Prolixibacter sp. NT017: one gene and its partners. The protein of the gene in region 1 interacts with the protein of each later gene in a pairwise test. Links are inferred from orthologs where the notes say so. Each region holds a gene or a part of one and is shown on either strand. Other genes may lie near its edges. The genes, in order: rlmB, GJU87_RS21045 and tsaE.

What was found.
Region 2: the proteins of rlmB (region 1) and GJU87_RS21045 interact in binary tests that used the Escherichia coli proteins (3 or more experiments, as listed by UniProt). The link is inferred for Prolixibacter sp. NT017 from one-to-one orthologs.
Region 3: the proteins of rlmB (region 1) and tsaE interact in binary tests that used the Escherichia coli proteins (3 or more experiments, as listed by UniProt). The link is inferred for Prolixibacter sp. NT017 from one-to-one orthologs.

Annotation. Positions count from the first base shown.
Region 1 is NZ_BLAV01000001.1:239,461-242,620, forward strand. Bases 48-3,046 are described here. They hold rlmB (23S rRNA (guanosine(2251)-2'-O)-methyltransferase RlmB), read left to right. Parts: upstream 48-1,152; coding sequence 1,153-1,941; downstream 1,942-3,046. Other genes in these bases: GJU87_RS00905 (ABC-F family ATP-binding cassette domain-containing protein), read left to right, coding at 48-1,177; GJU87_RS00915 (Lrp/AsnC family transcriptional regulator), read right to left, coding at 1,938-2,408; GJU87_RS00920 (transglutaminase family protein), read left to right, coding at 2,747-3,046. Outside these bases: more of GJU87_RS00905, read left to right, coding at 1-47; more of GJU87_RS00920, read left to right, coding at 3,047-3,160. UniProt on the Escherichia coli protein: Specifically methylates the ribose of guanosine 2251 in 23S rRNA.
Region 2 is NZ_BLAV01000001.1:5,074,434-5,077,525, reverse strand. What follows is about bases 19-2,949. They hold GJU87_RS21045 (NAD(P)H-hydrate dehydratase), read right to left. Parts: upstream 2,278-2,949; coding sequence 760-2,277; downstream 19-759. Other genes in these bases: GJU87_RS21040 (peptide MFS transporter), read left to right, coding at 2,511-2,949; GJU87_RS21050 (DUF4831 family protein), read right to left, coding at 19-540. Outside these bases: more of GJU87_RS21050, read right to left, coding at 1-18; more of GJU87_RS21040, read left to right, coding at 2,950-3,092. UniProt on the Escherichia coli protein: Bifunctional enzyme that catalyzes the epimerization of the S- and R-forms of NAD(P)HX and the dehydration of the S-form of NAD(P)HX at the expense of ADP, which is converted to AMP.
Region 3 is NZ_BLAV01000001.1:4,742,471-4,745,525, forward strand. The notes cover bases 162-3,055. They hold tsaE (tRNA (adenosine(37)-N6)-threonylcarbamoyltransferase complex ATPase subunit type 1 TsaE), read right to left. Parts: upstream 1,872-3,055; coding sequence 1,452-1,871; downstream 162-1,451. Other genes in these bases: pulA (type I pullulanase), read left to right, coding at 162-226; GJU87_RS19700 (alanine dehydrogenase), read right to left, coding at 223-1,440; gcvH (glycine cleavage system protein GcvH), read left to right, coding at 2,063-2,443; infB (translation initiation factor IF-2), read right to left, coding at 2,515-3,055. In the rest of the region: more of pulA, read left to right, coding at 1-161. UniProt on the Escherichia coli protein: Required for the formation of a threonylcarbamoyl group on adenosine at position 37 (t(6)A37) in tRNAs that read codons beginning with adenine.

The DNA of each region.
Region 1 (3,160 bases):
GATGGCCGCTTACCGCAATCAGCAAAAAATGATTCAGGACACAGAAGACTTTATCGAGCGTTTTCGCTACAAGGCAACCAAAGCGGTCCAGGTGCAGTCACGCATCAAGCAGCTGGAAAAGATCGACCGCATCGAAATCGACGAAGAGGATGTTCGTTCGCTGAATATTAAGTTTCCGCCGTCGCCTCGTTCCGGTACCGTGGTTTTCGAGGCAAAGCAGATGAGCAAAAGTTACGGTGATAACCTGGTGTTGAAAGATGTTGATTTGACCATCGAGCGGGGGAACCGCGTGGCCTTTGTCGGGAAAAACGGCGAAGGGAAAACCACGCTGGCGCGGATCATCATGCAGGAACTGGAGTTTACCGGTCATGCCAAGTTGGGACATAATGTGAAAATCGGATATTTTGCCCAGAACCAGGCTTCTTTGCTGGATGAGAGTGCTACGGCATTCGATATCATCGACCGGATTGCTGTTGGTGATGTCCGGACGAAAATCCGGGATATTCTAGGCGCCTTCATGTTCAGCGGCGAAGATGTCGATAAGAAAGTGAAGGTGCTTTCCGGTGGTGAACGCTCTCGCTTAGCGATGATTCGTTTGTTGCTGGAACCGGTGAACTTCCTGGTACTCGATGAGCCGACGAACCACCTGGATATGCACTCGAAAGATATCCTGAAACAAGCGCTTCAGGATTACGATGGAACCTTGTTACTCGTTTCGCATGACCGTGAATTTCTAGATGGTCTGGTGGATGTGGTTTACGAGTTTCGTGATAAGAAAGTGAAGCAGCATCTTGGCGGTATTTATGAATTCCTCCGTCGGAAGAAGATGGATTCGCTGAAAGAATTAGAGAGGAAGAACAATCAGCCTGCACAGCCGGTCGTTGAAAAAGAAGAACCGAAAAATGATGGTCCCGAACTTAGTTACGAGGAACGGAAAGAAGTAAATCGGACCATTTCGCGTCTGGAAAAACAACTAAGCGAAGCAGAGTCGAAAATTACTTCGCTGGAAACCGAGATTGAAGAGATGGACGGGCGGTTAGCTAATCCTGATAATGAAGATATGGAGCAATTGCTCTCAACTTATTCCCGGAAAAAGGAAGATCTGGATAAAGAGATGGAAAACTGGGAGAAAACAACAGAAGAACTGGAAGAATGGAACGCAAAAAAAACGTGGTAAGACATCATCGTGCCCCAATCGATAAAAGCACTTACGTGTTTGGCACACGCGCTGTTATCGAAGCGATTAAATCAGGCAAAGAAATTGAGAAAATCCTGGTAAGAAAGGGACTCTCCAACGAGTTATCACGTGAGTTGTTCTCTCTGGTCCGGGAGATGGATATTCCGGTTCAGAACGTTCCGGTTGAACGGATTGATCGTATTACCCGGAAGAACCATCAGGGAGTTTTGGCATTCCTTTCGCCGATTACTTATCAGAAGCTCGAAAATATTATTCCCGGAATCTACGAAAAAGGCGAAGTTCCGCTGCTATTGGTACTCGATAAAATTTCAGATGTTCGGAATTTTGGAGCCATTGCTCGCTCGGCTGAGGTGGCCGGAGCTCATGCCATTGTTGTTCCTGAAAAAGGCGCGGCGCAGGTAAATGCCGATGCGCTGAAAACATCGGCCGGTGCTTTGAATATGATTCCGGTTTGCCGGGTGAAAAGTCTGCGTGAAACCATTGTGTTTCTTCAGGAAAGCGGTTTACGCATTCTGGCTGCGACCGAAAAGGGTGACAAAAATTATTTCGAAACTTCAATGCAGGAACCGACGGCCATTCTTATGGGAGCCGAGGACAAAGGCATTGAACCTGAATTATTGAAGCTTGCAGATGAGTGGGTGAAAATTCCGCAATTCGGGCAGATTGCTTCGCTGAACGTTTCGGTAGCGGCTTCGGTGTTAATTTTCGAAGCTGTTCGCCAGCGCATGCAGGCAAGTTCCTAATCCTTATAAATAGGAACTTGTCGGTTGAATGTCTCTTCCAGCGAAATAAAGGTTTCTGTACTGGTAATTCCGGAAATTCGTTGGATCTTATCGTTCAGAATTTCTTTCAGATGCTCGTTATTCCGGGCATAAACCTTAGCGAAAATCGCGTACTGACCTGTGGTATAATGACACTCAACAATTTCGCGAATCGACATTAATTCCCGGGCAACTTTATGGTATAACTCTCCTTTGTCCAGGAAAATTCCAATATACGTACAGGTGTGGTAATCTACTTTCTTCGGATCGATATTGTAACCTGACCCGGTGATGACCTGCATCTCAATCATTCGATTGACCCGTTGGTGCACAGCCGCACGGGAGATTCCGCATTCAGCAGCAACATCCTTAAAGGGTATACGGGCATTTTGACTGATAATATCCAGTATTTTCAGATCGATTTCGTCGAGATGGTGTTTATGTGTCATGGTCGCTAATTTTTCCTTCTTCAAAAATAAGATAAATGTTTATAAACCTTCAATAAACAATTCTTATTTGTCGTCATTTGTAACAATTCTTAACTTTTTGTCAGCTAAAACAGTTATTTGATTTCGGTAGAAAACCTTGTATTATTAAAAAATACATTAACTCAACTCTTCCTTTTTACTTAAAGACATGGAGTGACAAGCAAAATTAACTGCGTGGATTTGGATTCAATATGAATTAAGCTCTTCTGAAAACCAGAGCATTATTGTTTCAGCAAATATTTTGCGAGGCAGGTAAAAATATCTTAATTCGTGAAAATATTATTTAGTTAAGCATATCGATGTATCGAATACTAATCATCCTACTACTTGCCGGTTTTACTACTTCTTGCCATGATTCATGGCATCGTGACCTGAGCAAACAAGAGAGACTGCTCGTTCGTAAGGCCCTTTGGAAAGCGGACGATAACAGAAATGAATTGAAAATCGCGCTGAAAGATGCGAGCCATGATGAAAAGCTGGCAATGGCTTTCCTGATTGGTTATATGCCTGAGCGTGATTTGAAATGTCTTTCCGCTGAGTTTTTGATGAAGAACGTGGACAAAGCTTTTAAGGCCCGGGATAAATTCAAATGGTGCGCTGCATTACCCGATTCCATTTTTTATAACGACGTTCTGCCCTACGCTGTTCTTTCAGAAAAGCGCCAGTGTTGGCGGGAGGATTTTTACAACTGGTTTATGCCTTCGGTCAAGAAG
Region 2 (3,092 bases), 4.8 Mb from region 1 along the record:
TTTCTGCTGCAATGTTTTAGTAGTGTACATCTCGGGAGAAACAGAATCCACCTTATTCAAAAACGAGTGCATCGATCGATCGGGCCAGGGTTCATCCGGTACCTCAACGTCTGGTGTGTAAACCGAACTGGAAACCTCTTCTTTGCCCAATTTCACATCACTGTTAATACCAATCAGTACGCCGTCTGCTGTCAGGCTTAAAGCCGAAGCATAAGGACCAGACGCTTTATGCACTTCATTCGGGTCGGGTTCACCATAGGTCTCCAGACTCACATTGGTAATTTTCCAGGTTTCCCTGTCGGTGGAAGGGGCATTCGGAATTCCGAGGTATTTTTCGGCATATTGGTAATACGGACCGTGAACAAATTTCACCTGTTCCGCTTCAACGGTTACCCTAATCCCCGTCTCCGGCAAAGAATAAACAACGCTTCCTGTAAAAGGAACCTGTTCTCCATCTTTGCGTTTGTCATCTTTGGGCGATGCCATCACCTGTCCGGCAACAAACAGTAAGCCCAGTAAAGTAAGATATATACTTTTCATTTTTCTTTAATTATTCATTCAACCACATAAAAACGGCCAGTCGTAAAACACCCTTATCGGGAAGATTTCATACCGCTCTGCCTCATTGTCTTAAGTCTGCTTGTTTCTGCTAACTCATACACCAGCAAATTCTTTTCTCAGTTTCTCTAACGGAAAAAGAGAGATTAACAGAAACAAATATCCCCAAATTTGATAGTTTTTTTTGCTTTCACAAAATCTTTAAGAATCTTTAAGTGTGGCAAATGCCAATCCGAGGTGCTGAGTTATATCGCCTGCCAGCAGTGCTTCGTGCGAACCTTCCTCAACAGCGAAATCAGCAGCCAGCCCATGAAGGAAAACACCCAGAATAGCTGCCTCTTTAGCTGTATATCCCTGTGCCAGCAAGCCAAGCAGAATTCCAGTGAGCACATCACCGCTTCCGGCCGTAGCCATCCCCGGGTTGCCGGTACTGTTGAACCAGCAGGTTCCGTCAGGACAAGCAATAGCTGTGTAAGCCCCTTTCAATACCAGCACAACGCCATTTTCCCGCGCATATTCTTTGGCCAGTTGCAATCGTTCGTATCCACATTCCACCGGGTGCGTCAACCGGGCAAACTCTCCCGGATGCGGTGTCAGAATGGTTTCAGGGGGAAGCAACTTCAACCACTCCGGATTCTTTGCCAACAGGTTCAATCCATCTGCATCGATAACCATCGGCTTTTTCATTTCTTCTTCCAGCATTCGCTGAACACCGCGCCCTGTATTGCACTTCGTGTCCAGGCCGGGCCCGATACCAATCGCATCGAAAGAGGTCAAATCCGGATTTTGGGTAAACATCAAATCCGACTGGTCGATGCTGGCCATGGCTTCCGGAATGCTGTTTTGCAGGATGTTGTATCCGAGACGGGGAACGTGCGTCGTAAGTAGACCAACTCCCGAACGAAGACAACCCCGCGATGCAAGAACAGCTGCTCCCATTTTTCCGTAACTACCGGCAATCAGCAACGCATGTCCGAAGTTTCCCTTGTGGGCGAAGGTTCTCCGGTCTTTCAAAAGGGCTTTTGCCACCAGGTGATCGGTATAGAAGAAAGGGGTCTCCGTTTGTTCGATTCCATCCGGGTGTAAACCAATATCCAGAACTATCCAGTGGCCGGTGAACGGATCGTTTTCCGGCAGGAGAAAACTGATTTTCGGAAACTGAAACGTAAGCGTCACATCGGCGCGTATAATGGAATCGCGATCGTTTTGTCGGTTATCTTCTCCCATCAGGCCGGAAGGGATATCGATAGCGACGACCTGTGCACCGGAGTCGTTGATGTGTTTGACGATTTTCGCCGGCAAACCTTTCAACGGACGTGACAAGCCTGAACCAAACAATCCGTCAACTACCCAGTCGGTCGGCTTGATTTCCGGCATCGGTGCATCTGCATCCAAATAAACGATTTGTGTGCGGTTCTGCTGCCGCAAACGCTCCAGGTTGGTGTTGGCCGATTCGGACATTCCTTTTCCCAAGTCCATCACATACACATCGATGCCAGAAAGTGCCCATGCCAGCATTCGGGCAGCGGCTAACGCATCGCCACCATTGTTACCCGGTCCCACAAAGAATTTCAGATGCTGGTCCGGTTCGGCGTGATGCAGAATCCAGTCGACCAAAGTGGATGCTGCCCGTTCCATCAAATGGATATCAGAAATGGGTTCATGCTCAATGGTATATTTATCAATACCGGCAATCTGGCTGGTCGCAAAAAGTTTCATAGCAATTGATTTTAGCTTTGGAAGTCGATTTCACGTTCGCCTCTTTAAGGCTATGCATGCTGAACGAATTTACAAAATCAAGACCGTTTTTCCTCATCCATACTCCCGGATGCTGTTCTTTTTCTTTCATACAACATATTCGCACATGACCTGGCTCTCCTTTATGGAAGAAAAAGTTAATTATATTTGTCCGATTGCTAATTTTCGAACTAATCTATCAAAATCATACGTTTATGTTAAAAGGACATCCGAAAGGACTTATTGCCGCTTCATTAGCTAACATGGGAGAGCGTTTCGGCTTTTACACAATGATGGCTATTCTTGTACTATTTTTACAAGCAAAATACGGTTTAAATGGTAAAGATGCAGGACTGATCTATTCTGTATTTTATGCCCTAATTTATATTCTTTCACTATTGGGAGGATTCATTGCTGACAGAATAAGAAATTACAAAGGAACCATACTATCCGGTATTGTGATTATGGCTGCAGGTTACGCCATGATTGCTTATCCTACTCCGACTCCTGTTCCAAACCGAACGTTCTACCTAATCATGACTTGTCTTGCATTATTTACTATCGCGTTTGGCAATGGCTTATTCAAAGGAAATCTACAAGCTCTAGTTGGCCAGATGTATGATAACCCAAAGTATCATGAGATGCGAGACTCCGGGTTCTCTTTGTTTTATATGTTCATCAATGTAGGCGCAGCATTTGCCCCGTTAATTGCAATTATGATTAGAAATGGGTGGTTAAATCTCCATCATTTTAAATATAATGCAGATTTGCCAGCCCTTTGTCATCAGCAATTAGAT
Region 3 (3,055 bases), 4.5 Mb from region 1 along the record:
AATTATTCAATACGAGCTGGGTGATTATGCCAATGGCGATTCATGGAAGAGTATCCAGATGTTATTTAACGGAAATAATTACTCAGTTGAACTGGAAATTCCTGAAGCCAACTGGCTGGTTATTGCTGAGGACGGGGAAATTAATCCCAATGGAATGGGGCGGATGACTACCGGAAAAGTGCGCATTCATCCTACCTCGATGATGATTTTGGTGGCTGAAGATTAGAAAGCAGCAAGTAGAAGGTTGATATCCTTAACAGGAATGTCGAGTATGTTCCCGAGATCGTGATTCGTTAGGATGCCGTTGAAAACATAAATTCCTTCGCAGAATCCCTGGTTGATTCGGATATATTGTTTCAAACTCCCTGAACGTCCCATGTTGAGCAGGATGGGAGCGATGATGTTGCTAACCGAAATAGATGTGGTTCGCGCCATTCGCGAAGAGATATTTGGTACACAGTAGTGAATAACACCATGTCTGTTGAAAACCGGTTTTTTCAGATTGGTAATCCGTGACGTTTCGAAACAACCTCCCTGGATGATATTCAGATCGATAATGACAGAACCGTTTTTCATATTCTCCACCATCGTTTCGGGGACAATAATTTTCGGAACCTCGTTCATCGATAATGCGCCGATAGCTACATCCGCTGATTTCAACGCTTTCTTTAACGCTTTCGGGTGAAATACCGAAGTAAAAACCCTTTGACCCAGTCGTTCCTGGAAACGCATCAGCTTGTGGATACTATCGTCGAACACCTTGACAACCGCTCCGAGGCCCAACGCGTTGCGGGCTGCAAACTCAGCTGCTGTTCCGGAACCGATGATAACTACTTCGGTTGGAGATATGCCGGTGATTCCGCCAAGGATAACTCCTTTTCCGTCCCGGAAGGTACTGAGGTAATCGCTGGCTACAAAAATGGCAGCGTTTCCCATTATTTCACTTAAAATCCGGGTAACCGGGAAAATGCCATGTTCGTCTTTCATGTACTCAAAGCCAATGGCAGTCACCCGTTTTTGCATTAGTTTGCGAACGGTTTCCTGGCTTTGAAATGTGATGTATAGCGGCGACAACAGAAGTTGGTTGCCTTTCAAAAGTTTTGCTTCCTCTAGTGTAAATGCAGACATTTTTACAATCACGTCCGACTGAAGAACTTCGGCTTTCGTTTCACAGATGACGGCTCCTGATTCAGCGTAAGCGTGATCGGAATAACTGGAACCTTCTCCTGCTCCTTTTTCAATGAAGATATCATGGCCATTCGACACCAAAAGTTCAACAGCCTGTGGCGTCAACGGAATACGGAACTCTACGTCGGGAACGACATTCGGAATGCCGATGCTCAGTTTCATGCTTTTCTTTTGTGGAATCAGGAGTTGCTCTTTGGGAAGCAAATCCGGATTGGCAAGCGAACTCATTTTGGAAGATTTCCGTTGAATCATGGCGTATCAGGTTAATTTTTCGATTCGATCATCCTCAGTCCGTCGTCCAGTTCTGTGATATAGACTTTAACAGCATTCTCTGGCAGAAGGGCCTCAATTTTTTCGGGCCATTCGATAAAGCAGTGTTTTCCACTGAAAAAGTAGTCTTCATAACCAAAATCGAACGCTTCTTCCAGTGTTTTTATCCGGTAAAAATCGAAGTGGAAAATCTGGTCGTCGGTTGAAGTTTGGTATTCGTTGATCAATGCAAAGGTGGGGGATGTAACGTAATCGATTACCTGCATTTCTTCGCATAACGCCTTGATAAACGTTGTTTTACCCGCTCCCATCTTGCCGTAAAATGCAAATACTCTGTCGGCCGGATGCGCCGCAATAAATCGCTTGGCGATATGGTTGATATCCTCCAGAGAATGTATCTCAGCCTTAAACATTTTCAATGTGGATTTTCGTTTTTCAATTTTAATCAATTTCGGGATTTAATAAAAACAGTGCATTAATTAATTTCAACGCTTCTTTTCCCAGTTCAGGAATCTGTTTTTGGAGCTGACTTTCTAATAGGGTTTAAACCAAAAATTGTTGTACTTTTGGGAAAGCATCTGAAATTTTTAAAACGTTTTATCTTATGAATATTCCTGCTGATTTAAAATACACGAAAGACCACGAATGGGTTCGTGTGGAAGGTGACAAAGCTGTAGTTGGTATCACCGATTTTGCTCAGGGTGAGTTAGGTGATATCGTTTTCCTCGAAATTGAGACCGAAGGCGACGAACTGGGAAAAGAGGAGGTTTTTGGTACTGTCGAAGCCGTTAAAACTGTCTCTGATTTGTTCATGCCCGTTTCCGGAACCGTAGAGTCTTTCAATACTGAACTGGAAGACGCACCCGAGTTGGTGAACAAAGATCCGTACGGAAAAGGATGGATGATTAAAATTGCCATGAGTGACTCATCTGAATTGGATGACCTGATGTCGGCAGACGAATACAAAGATTTGATCGAGGGCTGATTATCCTCCTAAAAGACACTAAAAAAGCCGGTCAAAATTTTGACCGGCTTTTCTTTTATCGTGAATTTTGCTTATTTCAGTTTTTTGGCCACTTCTACCTCAGTGAAAGCTTCTACAAAATCACCTTCTTTGATATCATTGTAGCCTTCGATGTTTAATCCACATTCGTAACCACGGGCAACCTCTTTCACATCATCCTTGAAGCGCTTCAGTGAACCAAGTACGCCTGTGTAGACCACGATACCATCCCTGATGACACGAACCTGAGCATTGCGGGTAATCTTTCCATCCCGAACGATACAACCGGCAATGGTACCCACTTTGGTGATCTTGAACGTTGTCATAATTTCGGCCGTTCCCTGTATTTCTTCCTTGATTTCGGGAGCAAGCATTCCTTCCATCGCCGACTTGATTTCGTTGATAGCGTCGTAGATAATGGAGTAGAGACGGATATCGATTTCCTCTTTCTCCGCAATCCGGCGAGCATTGATGGACGGACGTACCTGGAATCCAATGATAATCGCATTGGATGCGGTAGCCAGCATCACATCCGATTCGGTAATCTGTCCCACAGCTTTGTGGATAACATTTACCTGAATCTCCTGCGTCGAC